2 linked regions of the Desulfosporosinus acidiphilus SJ4 genome follow. The protein of the gene in region 1 binds, or shares a complex with, the protein of each later gene. Links are inferred from orthologs where the notes say so. Each region holds a gene or a part of one and is shown on either strand. Other genes may lie near its edges. The genes, in order: trxA and trxB.

Evidence for each region.
Region 2: the proteins of trxA (region 1) and trxB are in contact, whole or in part, in a crystal structure (PDB 1F6M), measured with the Escherichia coli proteins. The link is inferred for Desulfosporosinus acidiphilus SJ4 from one-to-one orthologs.

What each region holds. Positions count from the first base shown.
Region 1 is NC_018068.1:3,605,648-3,612,457, reverse strand. What follows is about bases 1-2,957. They hold trxA (thioredoxin), read left to right. Parts: upstream 1-1,289; coding sequence 1,290-1,625; downstream 1,626-2,957. Other genes in these bases: DESACI_RS16510 (replication-associated recombination protein A), read right to left, coding at 2,050-2,957; DESACI_RS16520 (metal-sensitive transcriptional regulator), read left to right, coding at 975-1,256; aspS (aspartate--tRNA ligase), read left to right, coding at 1-822. Outside these bases: more of DESACI_RS16510, read right to left, coding at 2,958-3,333; DESACI_RS16505 (RrF2 family transcriptional regulator), read left to right, coding at 3,596-4,048; cysteine desulfurase NifS, read left to right, coding at 4,083-5,267; Fe-S cluster assembly scaffold protein NifU, read left to right, coding at 5,387-5,764; tRNA 2-thiouridine(34) synthase MnmA, read left to right, coding at 5,771-6,810. UniProt on the Escherichia coli protein: Participates in various redox reactions through the reversible oxidation of its active center dithiol to a disulfide and catalyzes dithiol-disulfide exchange reactions.
Region 2 is NC_018068.1:3,091,858-3,098,557, forward strand. Bases 1,582-4,428 are described here. They hold trxB (thioredoxin-disulfide reductase), read right to left. Parts: upstream 3,560-4,428; coding sequence 2,603-3,559; downstream 1,582-2,602. Other genes in these bases: DESACI_RS14035 (electron transfer flavoprotein subunit alpha), read right to left, coding at 1,582-1,645; DESACI_RS14040 (electron transfer flavoprotein subunit beta/FixA family protein), read right to left, coding at 1,645-2,478; DESACI_RS14050 (UPF0182 family membrane protein), read left to right, coding at 3,730-4,428. Also shown: DESACI_RS14030 (FAD-dependent oxidoreductase), read right to left, coding at 1-304; more of DESACI_RS14035, read right to left, coding at 317-1,581; more of DESACI_RS14050, read left to right, coding at 4,429-6,483.

The sequences.
Region 1 (6,810 bases):
AATGTAGTGGCCAATGGCGGAAGCGTAAAATGCCTTTGTGCCAAAGGGTGCGCGGGAATGCCCAGGCGTGAAATAGATGATCTGGGAAAATTCGTCGGTGCATACCGGGCGAAGGGCTTAGCCTGGATTGTCTTTTCCGAGGAAGGAATCAAATCTCCTATCACGAAATTCTTCACGGAAGAAGAAATGCAAGCCTTGATCGATATTACAAAGGCGGAAACCGGAGATATTTTATTCTTTGTTGCCGATAAGTACTCCGTTGTTTGTGATGCTTTGGGACATCTGCGCTTAGAACTTGCTAAACGAATGAATCTTATCCCTGAGGATATGTTTAATTTCTTATGGGTCACGGAATTTCCTCTTTTGGAGTATGATGAGGAAGAAAAACGGTATGTCGCTATTCACCATCCGTTTACTGCGCCCATGGATGAAGATCTGCCGATTTTAGAGACAGAACCGCTCAAGGTACGGGCTAAAGCTTATGATATGGTTCTCAACGGTACCGAACTTGGCGGCGGGAGTATTCGGATTCATCGCCGGGGAGTTCAAGAGCAGCTATTCAGGCTGTTAGGATTATCCGAGGAGGAATCAGTCGCTCAATTTGGACATCTGCTGGAAGCCTTTGAATTTGGAACACCTCCTCATGGCGGGATTGCCTTTGGACTTGATCGTATGATCATGCTCCTCACTGGAAAAGATAACATTAGAGATGTTATTGCCTTCCCGAAAACACAAAGTGCCTCGGATCTAATGGTTCATGCACCGTCACCTGTAGCGGAGAAGCAATTGAAGGAGCTTAGTATTAAAATAGTTTTAAAATAGTTTTAAAATAGTACTTACACCTAGAGAATCATTGCCTGCAAATTATCCGGCATAATACTCTTGAATTTTTCGGGGAACTATTTGACATAACCGTGATGCTTAGATATAATAGCATTGTAGCTACCCCCTTAGGGTATCGGAGGAAATACGGTATGATAAATTCAACGACTTATGCAGAATCAAAAGAAGATCTCCTGCGCAGACTTAAAAAAATTGAAGGTCAAGTTAAGGGAATCCAGCGTATGGTTGAGAGCGACAAGTACTGTGTCGACGTGCTGATCCAAGTCGCGGCAGTGCGTGCTGCCCTTAACAAAGTCGGTACCATTGTTTTTGAACATCATTCTCGCGGATGTATGCGTAACGCTGTTGAAAGCAATGATCAGGAAGGTGCTATTGAAGAACTAATCGGGGTGCTCAGCAAATTTATTAAGTAACTAATTTAAATTAATTTAAATGGGGGGATTATCATGGCAGGTGCAAATGTAAAAACCTTTACGACAGCAAATTTTGACTCGGAAGTATTAAAGTCTGACAAACCGGTCTTAGTAGATTTTTGGGCTCCATGGTGCAGTCCGTGCCGAATGGTAGCACCGGTGGTTGAAGAGTTGGCAGATTCTTATGTTGGTAAAATGGTCATCGGGAAACTCGATGTTGATGAGAATGGACCTATTGCCGGCCAATATGGAGTTATGAGCATTCCTACCCTTGCGATCTTTAAAGGCGGCAGGTTGGTAGAAAAAATCGTAGGATTCCGCGGAAAACCCGACCTCGTGAAAATGATTGAAGCTCAACTCAAATTCTAAAACAAATCAAGAATAGACACAGACGAGTCTGTAAAATAAGTTCTTAGACGACCAGGTTGTTGAAAAACAGCCAAAGAGAGACCGCTGAAAATCCTAAGATTTCGGCGGTCTCTCTTTATAAATATGATCAAGCAGGACTACTTTAGGTTTTATACTTTTCTCTAGCTTAAGTGAGACTAACCTGACATCGGCCGAGACGATGAGCAAGGTGGATAGAGGCCATCCTTCAGCACAATAGCATTTGTTATTGACTAGGCGCTTTCGGCGAAACTGTCCAACAGGATACTTTCGTCACCGAAGCTCTGATGTTCAGCTTTAGCGGAACGAGTTCACTCCCCATACTCCCGCAGCGTGCAATTGGCCGAGTGTCTCTGAAGATACTCTCCACGGGAGGCTCTTGGGATGGTGTGAAGAGCCCCCTTTTTTAATCTTTCGAAGGTTCTTTTCCCATACCTGAGGGAGTGTAAAAAACTTGTCCCTGGATCTGGGAAGGAAGGTAACTTTGCTTTACCCAGTGATTGGGATAGTTATGAGGATAGAGATATCCTTGACCATTGCCTAATTTATCGGCACCTGGGTAGTTGCTGCTTCGCAGGTGGAGGGGAACCTCCCCTGTGGGATGCTTTTTTACATAGGCAAGAGCGTTGTCGATGCCTTCCACAGTGCTATTGCTTTTAGGTGCGGTTGCAATGGCTAAGACCGCCTGGGCCATCGGGATTCTTGCCTCTGGCATCCCAACCCATTCCAAGGCATTGGCGGCGGCCTGCGCCTGAAGCATAACCAGGGGATCGGCAAGGCCGACATCCTCTGAAGCATGAACGATAATTCGGCGCATAATAAAACGAGGGTCTTCGCCTGCTTCCAGCAAAACAGCGAGCCAATAGAGAGCGGCATCGGGGTCCGAACCACGCATACTTTTAATAAATGCGGAAATGATGTCATAATGGTTATCCCCGGATTTGTCGAAACGCAGTGCTCTTTGCTGAATTGATTCTTCAGCTATTTCCAAAGAAATATGACGAATTCCCTCCGCTGCAGGAGTGGTCATCACGGCCAACTCCAAGGCATTCAGGGCTCTGCGCAAATCACCGTTGGCATAATTTAACCAATGCTCCCAGGCTTGGGGTGATATTTCAACTTTATACCTGCCTAAGCCGCGCTCCGCGTCATTTAAAGCCTTTTCCAGGCCGAGACGAACTTCTGCGGAAGTAAGCAGTTCCAAATGAAACAATGTTGAGCGGCTGAGAAGTGCTGAATTTAACTCAAAAAAGGGGTTTTCGGTAGTTGCTCCAATGAAGGTAATGGTTCCATTTTCCACAGAGGGCAAGAGGGCATCTTGCTGACTTTTATTAAAGCGATGAACTTCATCGCAGAAGACTAAGGTCCGTTTTCCATAGAGGTGAAGATCTTCGCCGGCCTGTGATGTTATTTCGCGGAGTTCTTTAACACCTGAGGTAACAGCATTAATCCGCACAAAGTGCGAGGTGGTTTGGGAGGCAATTACTTGAGCTAAGCTGGTCTTGCCTGTACCGGACGGGCCGTAGAGAATCAAGGAAGAAATGCGGTCTGCTTCAATAGCGCGGCGGAGAAGTTTCCCCGGACCAAGGATGTGGCGCTGTCCAATATATTCATCGAGGGTTCTAGGGCGCATTCTTTCTGCGAGAGGCGCAACTTGATGTTGATCAAAGGTTGCTGAGAATAAATTCATTGGTTGAACGGTCCTTTCTAGGTACTATTAGAACGTTAAACTTGCATTATACACTTTCTTAGCATAAGTATTACTTAAATTATAGCACATGGTTTTCCAAGGCTTAAGGAGATTTTTACTATATCCTTAAGCTTATATGACCCCTGCTAAAAACAATAGTAAAAGAGTTGGATATAGCCTTGACAAATCCCGACTGTTTTAATAAGATATAGTTGAAAAAAGGTTATAGAACATTTAATCTTTCTTGGAAAGAGGTGAGGGTGTGAAACTCTCAACCAAAGGTCGATATGGTGTCAGGGCTATGTTCGATTTAGCCCAGCATATGGGAGATGGTCCCGTATCTTTAAAAAGCATTGCGGAAAGGCAAGGAATTTCTGAACATTACCTTGAGCAACTTATTGCGGGATTGCGTAAAGCCGGACTGGTGAAAAGCGTTCGAGGAGCGCAAGGGGGGTACTTATTAGGGAGAGAACCCGACAAAATAAAAGTCGGTGATATAATACGTGTTTTAGAAGGCCCTATTGCTCCCACAGAATGTGTTTCCGAGGAAGATCCGGAATGTTGTACTAAGGCGGAATATTGCATTACCCGGACGATTTGGGAGAAAGTTCGAAACTCGATAGCAGACGTTTTAGATTCAATCACGCTGGAAACAATGCTGGAAGATGCTCGAAAGCTTGAAACTGAACGCAGCTTGTATATGTACTATATTTGACCATTTAGCAGCAATAAATAAAGGGAGTGAGCCTATGCGGCGTGTTTATTTAGATCACAGTGCAACCACCCCGGTTGATCCGGAAGTAGCGGCTTTAATGATGACTTACTATACTGAGAAATATGGAAATCCCTCAAGTGTTCATAGTTTTGGCAGAGAAGCCAAACAGGCACTGGAGGAAGCCCGGCGTCAGGTTGCTGAACTAATCGGTGCTGAACCTTCAGAAATTACCTTTACCAGCGGAGGAACAGAGGCTGATAATCTGGCTATTCTAGGATCAGCAGAAGCCTTGAGTAAGAAAGGCAAGCATATTATTACGTCTTCGGTGGAACATCACGCTGTTCTCGAGACTTGCGAATATTTGGAGAAAAACGGTTTTGACCTAACAATTATTCCGGTAGATGAAGAGGGTATTGTTTCGGTCGAAAACATCAAGAAGGCTATTCGCCCGGACACAATTCTGATTACAATGATGCACGCCAACAATGAAGTTGGAGCAATTCAGCCTGTTGCCGAAATCGGCAAGCTGGCCAAAGAACACGGCATAGTTTTCCATGTGGATGCTGTTCAGTCTCTTGGCAAAATTCCCATTGATGTAAAAGCCATGAATATCGATCTCTTGACCATCTCAAGCCATAAAATCTACGGTCCTAAAGGGGTCGGAGCACTCTATATCCGTAAAGGAGTCCGGGTTGCTCCCCGGATTTATGGCGGCGGACAGGAAAAGAAACGTCGTTCGGGGACTGAAAATACACCGGGAATTATAGGCTTCGGCAAGGCTTGTGAACTTGCCGGTCAGCGAATAGCTGAAGATGCTCAGCGGCTCAGTAAACTTCGGGATAAACTTTTAAATGGCATTGTTGAGAAGATTGACTATGTCAAGATCAACGGACCTCTGGGCGAAAAGAGATTGCCCAACAATGTCAATGTCAGCATCCAATTTGTTGAAGGTGAGTCCCTGCTGCTTTCTCTCGATATGCTTGGAATTGCGGCTTCCAGCGGCTCGGCCTGCACCTCGGGTTCCTTGGACCCTTCCCATGTCTTGCTGGCAATGGGGTTAGTTCACGAAATAGCTCATGGTTCGCTGCGCTTTACTCTTGGACGTCAAAATACCGAAGAAGACATTGACTATGTACTTGAACAATTACCGAAGATCGTTGAGCGTTTGCGTATGATGTCCCCGCTCTACGATCAAGCGATGCACGCAAAGCAAGCATAGAAATTCGAATGACGCAAACTCAATTGAATCTAAATTAAAAGTCTCTGATGCTGTCAGAGAGCCAACTAGAAAATCATTCAAAGCAATTGTTGAAAAACGGATAAAGGAGTGGGTGAAGAATGTACACTGAAAAAGTGATGGATCATTTTACAAATCCTCGTAATGTAGGAGAAATTGAAAACGCTGACGGTGTCGGCGAAGTTGGGAATGCTAAATGTGGAGATATCATGCGTATTTACCTGGACGTAGAAGGGGATATTATAAAAGACGTTAAGTTTAAGACTTTTGGCTGTGGAGCCGCCGTTGCGACAAGCAGTATGGTTACGGAAATGGTTAAAGGAAAAACTCTTGAAGAAGCCTTGGAAATTTCCAATGCCGCTGTGGCCGAAGCCTTAGGCGGGCTGCCACCGGCAAAAATGCACTGTTCCAACCTGGCAGCCGATGCCCTTCATGCAGCCATTAAAGATTACCATGAAAAACAGGGAAAAAAGGAATAGGTGATTATGGCTCTGACAACAAAGCCTAAAGTTGTGGTTGGTATGAGCGGCGGTGTGGATAGTTCCATGGCCGCCGCTTTACTTAAAGAACAGGGGTATGAAGTGATTGGGGTAACTTTGCAGATCTGGGAATCGGCCGGACCGGAAGTAGAAGGCGGCTGTTGTACTATATCGGCTATTGACGATGCCCGGCGGGTTGCGTATCAACTGGGAATACCCCATTATGTTATGAATTTTCGCTCCTATTTTCAGGAATCAGTGGTAGACTATTTTACTAAGTCTTATTTGCAGGGAGAAACTCCTAACCCATGTCTGGCCTGCAATAAATATGTTAAATTCGGAGAAATGCTGCGCAAAGCTCGTGGCTTGGGAGCGGACTACATAGCAACAGGTCATTATGCCCAAGTATTACGCGACCCTGTCAGCGACCGCTTTCTGTTAAGTAAAAGTTCTGATGAACGTAAGGATCAAACCTATGCCCTCTATATGTTAAATCAAGAACAACTGGCGCATACAATATTCCCTTTGGGAGAGTATACGAAAGATCAAGTTCGTAAAATGGCCGGTAAATTGGGCTTAGGGGTCGCGAACAAACCGGACAGTCAAGAGATCTGCTTCGTACCTGATAATGACTACGCTTCATTTGTCCGCCAGCGATCCAACGCTAAGATTAAACCTGGGAATTTTGTAGATCTCCAGGGAAATATTTTAGGAAAACATCAGGGGATTATTCATTATACCGTTGGTCAGCGCAAGGGACTGGGGATTGCTTTTGGAAAACCCAAATATGTTATCGGTTTAAACCCCTCTCGTAATGAGGTTGTTTTGGGAGAAGACCAGGAGGTCTATTCCGACTCCCTTTGGGCAACGGATTTAAACTGGATTTCAATTTCCGATTTAAAAGAACCAATCAAGGTTAAAGCGAAAATTCGTTATAACTCTGCCGGGGCTGAAGCAACAGTAACTCCTTCAACTCACGGAAAGACTTCCGGTGTCCTAGTGAATTTTTCTGAACCTCAGCGCGCAGTGACACCAGGGCAAGCCGT
Region 2 (6,700 bases), 520 kb from region 1 along the record:
AATGTGCATTATAAGGTTCCGCTGCCCAATCCGGATCTCGATAACCGGCCAGAATTGATTCATCTCCGCTTAACATGGCGATCCTCTGTTCAATGATAGGGCGTTCTAACGGTGCCTCTTTCCAAAATTCCGGCACGACCATATCCGTGGCCTTTGTATAGAGGATCCCGCCCATCACATTCTTCGTACCGGGGTAATCTCCGCGTTCGATGACTAATGTTTTCATACCTGCATGAGCAGCGCTAATTGCGGCAGATAGGCCAGCAGGACCGCCTCCGACGATGATTACATCAAAGTTTTCCATGATTGCCCCTCCTTAATTAGCCACGCCGTGCTGAAGGCGTTTTTTAAATTCTGCTGTTAGTGCAGGTACGATTTGAAAAAGATCACCAACAATCCCATAATTAGCGACTTTTAGGATGGGTGCCTCTGGGTCATTGTTAATGGCTATAATAAAATCTGAAGTTTCCATACCTACTAAATGCTGAATAGCTCCTGAAATTCCGATGGCAATATATACCTTTGGACGAACGGTAACTCCTGATTGACCAACCTGTTGATCATGACTAAGCCAGCCTGCTTCTACGGCTCCTCGGGACCCCGCCAGAGTACCGCCTAAAACTTCGGCTAATTCTTCTGCCAGGACCAAGTTCCGTTTGGCCGCGAGACCCAGACCCACAGAAACTATAATTTCAGCTTTGTCTAGAAATGCGCTTCTGGCATCAGCCGGAATGAACTCCAGAACTTTTGTGCGAAAATCGCTTTCATTCGATGTGAATTCTTCGCGTATCAGTTCTCCTTGTCGTCCTTCAACCTTTTCAGGCATTTCCATGACTCTCGGCCGTACAGTGGCCATTTGCGGGCGTCTGCTGCGGCAAAGGATCGTGGCCATGATATTCCCCCCGAAGGCAGGTCGGGTTTGCTGCAGGAGTTTCGTCTCAGGATCAATACCTAATACCGTACAATCAGCAGTTAATCCTGTTTGCATCTTCGTAGCGACCGCCGGGAATACATCTCGTCCCATGGAGGTAGCGCCCATAAGTATAATTTCAGGTTGGTATTTTCGAACAAGGCCCGAAATTGCTTCAGCATAGGGTTCTGTTCTATAGTCCTTAAGCACTTCATGATCGATAACATAGACTTTCTCTGACCCGAAGGCAAAAGCTTCGGGAATCACACTATCGACTTGATAACCGGTGATCACGCCGCAAAGTTCACAGCCCAGAGAATTGGCAAGCTTTCGGCCTTCGCCCAACAACTCCCAAGAAACCGGCGCAACTCTCCCGTTGTTATATTCAATAATTACCCAAACTCCGCTCCAGACATCGCCCCCGGCAACTGGTTTCACTTGAGAACGAATTGTCTTTTTCGCATTACCTTGAGCATAATCACTTACCGCTTCCGGCAGAGGTTCTTTTAAATCAAACTTCGAACCAGCCTCCGAAGCAATTTCAGTTTTTGGTTCTTGGGGAATAGAAAGAGATAGAGCGTTTGTCGGACAAACTTTGACGCAGCTCCCCAGGTCTTTACATTTATTGGGGTCAGGATGAGCAATTCCGTCGACTAAATCAATGGCTTCCAGGGAGCATTCCATAACACACGCTCCACAACCAATACACTTTGTCTTATCAATAGCTACAGTCATTAATGCTTGCCTCCCTTCATCAGGGGATGAACCATGATGACGTTTTGTTGCAGAAGCTTTTGGACAACCGAAGCAGCAATCCCTGCCGGATCTTTCGTACCATCCATGATCTCCCCGCCGGATCGTCCGGGAGGCGCAAATATCCTGGAAACACTTGTAGGAGATCCCTTAAGGCCCATCTGCTTCAAGTCAAAAGGTAAGGAATCAACGGTCCAAACTTCCGGTTCGTAGGCAGCAGCATTCATCATATTGGGAAGAGAAGCGTAGCGTATGTCATTTAGTTCTTTTTCCACCGTAATTAACGCGGGCAGTTGAGCTTGAACTATTTGCCGGCCACTTTCAGTTTTTCGTTCAACGGTGATGCTTGTATCCGTTAGTTCCTTAATCTTAATAGCATAAGTTAACTGTGGAAAGCCAAGCCTTTGAGCAATGCCCGGCCCAGTTTGAGCAGTGTCGCCATCAATTGCTTCTTTACCGGCAAAAACTAAATCAATGGGTTCTGTCTCATGAATTTTTTTAAGAGCCGTCGAAATAATATAAGCTGTTGCCAATGAGTCTGAACCGCCAAAAGCACGGTCACTCAAGAGAATTGCGCGATCCGCGCCAAAAGACATGGCTTTTTTTAGAGCTTCTTTGGCCTGCGGAGGGCCCATGCTGACGATAGTTACTTTACCGCCAGCCTTTTCTTTTAAGCGAATTGCTTCTTCTAAGCCATGAGCATCATAGGGATTAATAATTGAGGGTACTCCCTCCCGCATGAGGGTATTGGTATTGGGATCAATTCGGACTTCTGAGGTATCAGGTACTTGTTTTAGGCAGACCACAAAGTGCACTGAGCATTCCACCTCTATTTTTTAATTAGTTTAAATTGTTTGAAGTTTACTATAGCATATTATAAGCATTACAAATTATCAAGGTCTTATTTTTCAAAAAACCTTAAAATTCTACAAATAATGCTTACTTGTGATGCTGCTCTGCTAAATACTTCTCAACTTCAACTGCAGCAAGGGCTCCGTCACCAACCGCCGTAGAGACTTGCCGCAGCGGCGTAGTGCGAATATCTCCGGCTGCGTACACACCCTCTATATTTGTCTGCAAAAACTGGTTAGTATATATATACCCTCGTTCGTCGGTTTTTATCTCACTATCAATAAACTGAACGTTAGGACTTGTTCCAACATAAATGAAGACACCATCAGCTTTTATTTCTTTCCTTGTTGAGTCAAGGGCATTACGAACGCGTACTCCTTCGACATGATCTGACCCCAGAATCTCTTCTACCACATAATTAAGTTCAAAGCGAATTTTAGAGTTTTCCTTGGCCCGGTCAACGATAATTTGTGAAGCCCTGAAACCCTCACGCCGATGAATAAGAATGACTTCTTCAGCAAATTTAGTAAGGTATAATCCTTCTTCAATAGCCGAATCTCCTCCGCCAACGACGACAACTTTTTTTCCGCGAAAGAAAGCTCCGTCGCAAGTGGCACAATAAGACACTCCCCTCCCTTTGAAAAACTCTTCACCAGGAACATTCAGCAGCCTAGGCTTAGAACCTGCCGCAATAATCAGGGCCTTTGCTTCTAAAACAGAGCTGTCGGTATGAATTTTCTTCACGGTTTCCTTGAGATCAAGGCCTTTTACTTCTTCATAAACAAATTCAACTCCAAATGACAAGGCTTGCTGATGGAAGGCGTTCATTAGTTCATAACCGTTGACACCTTCAGGAAAACCAGGATAGTTTTCGATTTTGTCTGTTGAAGCTGCTTGTCCGCCGGGCATTGCTAATTCAACGATGGCCGTTTTAAGTCCTCCACGGGAGGCGTAGATTCCTGCAGTAAGACCTGCAGGACCTGCTCCAACGATTATTACATCATAAATCATTTGTAACAACTCCTCTAACAATACTGTCGACATACCCCTTACGGGTATTTTTTATAGTATACCATATTAATGCTAAGGTTAGAAAGACTCTAATTGCAATTTCGAAAAAATTTGGAAGGGATTTTTAATTCTTGGGAAGAATATATGAATACTAGCTTAATGAAACAACAATTTATTGTTATAGTTTGAAGGGGGATTCTCTATTGCAACGTTTTTACAAAATTCTCGTTGGCCTAATTCTAATTGCCGCTTTACTAAAAGCATCCAGCGGCTTATATGAAGATTGGTTATGGTTTAAGGACTTAGGTTACACACAGCTCTTTTGGACACCGCTCTTAAGTAAGGTTCTTTTCCAAGCTGTCAACGGAACGATTCTCTTCTTATTTATTGCCGGAACTCTTTTTTCCATACGGCATGCCATTGTAACCTTCGTTAATGAACGTCTGCGCCTTAGGTTACGTCTGGTGCAAGATATGAACAAACCTGTCTTGAGCCTAAGCCAGCGCAGAGTGACGATTTGGCTGCTCATCATATCGGCTGTCGTAAGCTTTGGGGTGAGCTTTATCGCTGGGTTTACCGGCTGGCTGGACGTTTTATCCTTTATCCACGCTACTCCTTTCGGTCAAACCGATCCAATTTTCGGTAAGGATTTAGCATTTTATTTCTTTCAACTACCTTTTCTAAGAACTTTATTTAATGCTTTCTTTGGCCCTCTCTTTCTTTTGACCTTATTTACGGCAATCTTTTATATTGTGACAAGAGTGCTGAAACTTCATTCCCTAAAATTTTGGCGTAAGGGATCGGTAGAAATTACAGCGGGAGCCCGCAGGCACCTTGCATTATTAATATGTATTCTTTTTGCCCTCAAAGCCTTTGGCTATTATCTTAACATTTTTCAGTTACTTTATTCTGTCCATGGTCATGTTGTTGGTGCAGGTTACGTTGATTTAACGGCGACTCTCCCTGCCCTCAAAGTTTTAATAGTTATCAGCATCATAGGCTTTATCTCAGCTATCATTGCCCAATCATTTAAAGACCCTCGTCTTCTGACACTTCCGGTTGCCGGAATCGTTGTCGTTGGAATTCTCATCTATGGCATCTTTCCATCTCTGCTGCAATCGTTTGTTGTAATTCCTAACGAACTGACTAAAGAACAGCCTTACATTCAAAATGAAATTGCCATGACTCGTTACGGTTATGGTTTAGACCATATCGCTGAAACAAATTATCCCGGAAACACTCCGATTACCTTGGGCGCGTTAAAAGCGGATCAGGGGACTTTAAACAATATCCGTCTCAATGATACACGTCCTCTGCTGCAAACGTTCACCCAAAAACAAGGAATTCGTCTTTATTACAAGTTCAATGATATTGATATCGACCGTTATACGATTGATGGTGAATACCGCCAAGTGATGCTAGGACCACGGGAAATCTCAACACCCGACTTAGACCCTAAGGCTCAAACCTTTGTCAATTTACACTTTGTGTATACTCACGGTTATGGTGTCGCCGCCTCCTTTGCCAATGCTGTCAGTCCCGAGGGATTGCCATCGTTTGCAATCAGCGACATCCCTCCTGTCACTAATTTCCCTGAACTCAAACTAAAGGAACCCCGTATCTACTATGGAGAACTTACCAACGATTGGGTGGTTGCCGATACCTCAGTTAAAGAGTTTGATTATCCTCAGGGCGACTCTAATGCCGAAACCTCTTATACCGGCAAAACAGGTATCCAATTTACCCCCCTCAACAAATTCATGCTTTCCCTTAGTCACGGAACTTTACGCTTCTATCTTGCCAGTGAAATAACCCCCAATAGCAAAATGCTGATCTATCGCAATATTAAGGAACGGGTGCAAAAGTTAGCTCCCTTTCTCACCTATGATTCTGATCCCTATATGGTCATCGATAATGGCCGTCTTAAATGGATCATTGATGCTTATACTACTTCCGATGCCTTACCCTACTCGAATAAATACTCTGACCAAGAATTCAACTACATCCGTAACTCCGTGAAGGTAGTTATTGATGCCAATGACGGTACTGTTGATTTTTACGCTGTTGATCCCCAAGATCCTATCCTAAAAACCTACATGAGCATTTTCCCAGGGGTCTTTAAAGATTTCAGCAGTTTCCCACCATCACTGAAGAGTCATCTGCGTTATCCTGAAACTCTTTTCACGATTCAAAGTAATATGCTTAGAACGTTCCATATGACTGATCCTTCAGTCTTCTATAATAAGGAAGATGCCTGGGACATTGCTAAAGAACTTTACCAAGCAAAACCTCAAAATGTTGATCCCTATTATACGATCATGACCATTCCCGGCGAAACAAAACCCGAGTTTGTACTTATACTGCCCTTTACACCTGCTTCCAGCGAATCTAATTCTCGTAACAATATGGTGGCTTGGATGGCCGCCCGAATGGATGGAAAACATTATGGCCAGCTCTTGCTCTTTAAGCTACCGAAAAATATTGAAGTCGACGGACCCTTGCAAATTGAATCGCGCATTGATCAGGATCCGGATATTTCACGCCAATTGTCCCTGTGGGATCAAAAAGGTTCAAGTGTCATCCGCGGAAACCTCTTAGCCATTCCCATAGGGGGAAACTTCTTATATGTTGAACCGATTTATCTCCAATCTGATAAAGGCGGAAGCATCCCAGAAATGAAACGAGTCGTACTCGCTTACGAAGATAAGTTAGTGATGACGGACAATTTAGGATCAGCCTTAACCCAAGTATTTGGCGAAGGAACTCCTCAACCAACAACCCCAGGACAAAGCGCTGTTCCGCCGACGCAAACCACTACGCCCCAATCGCAAAACCCAAGTAATCAATCACAATCCATTACCTCAATCCTTGACCAAATGAACCAAATGCGGGACTTACTTGATAACTTAGAAACTCAGCTAAAAAATCTACAAAGTGGCTCAAGCACGGCACAGTAAAACTAATCCATTGCAGGCCTGTAACTCAAAGACATTTTCGCAATCCCAAGGTTAAGCTTTCTAACTCTGATAAAACTTTCCGAACACAATCGACCTCAAGGGAAGTTAGCTCCGCCCAAAAGAGTGAACTTATTGCCTGGAGAGACGGTAAAGCTAACAAAGCTTTCTTGATAGAAGTGGAGCCGTGGCAGGTATCTGAATACTAGAAGAATAAATT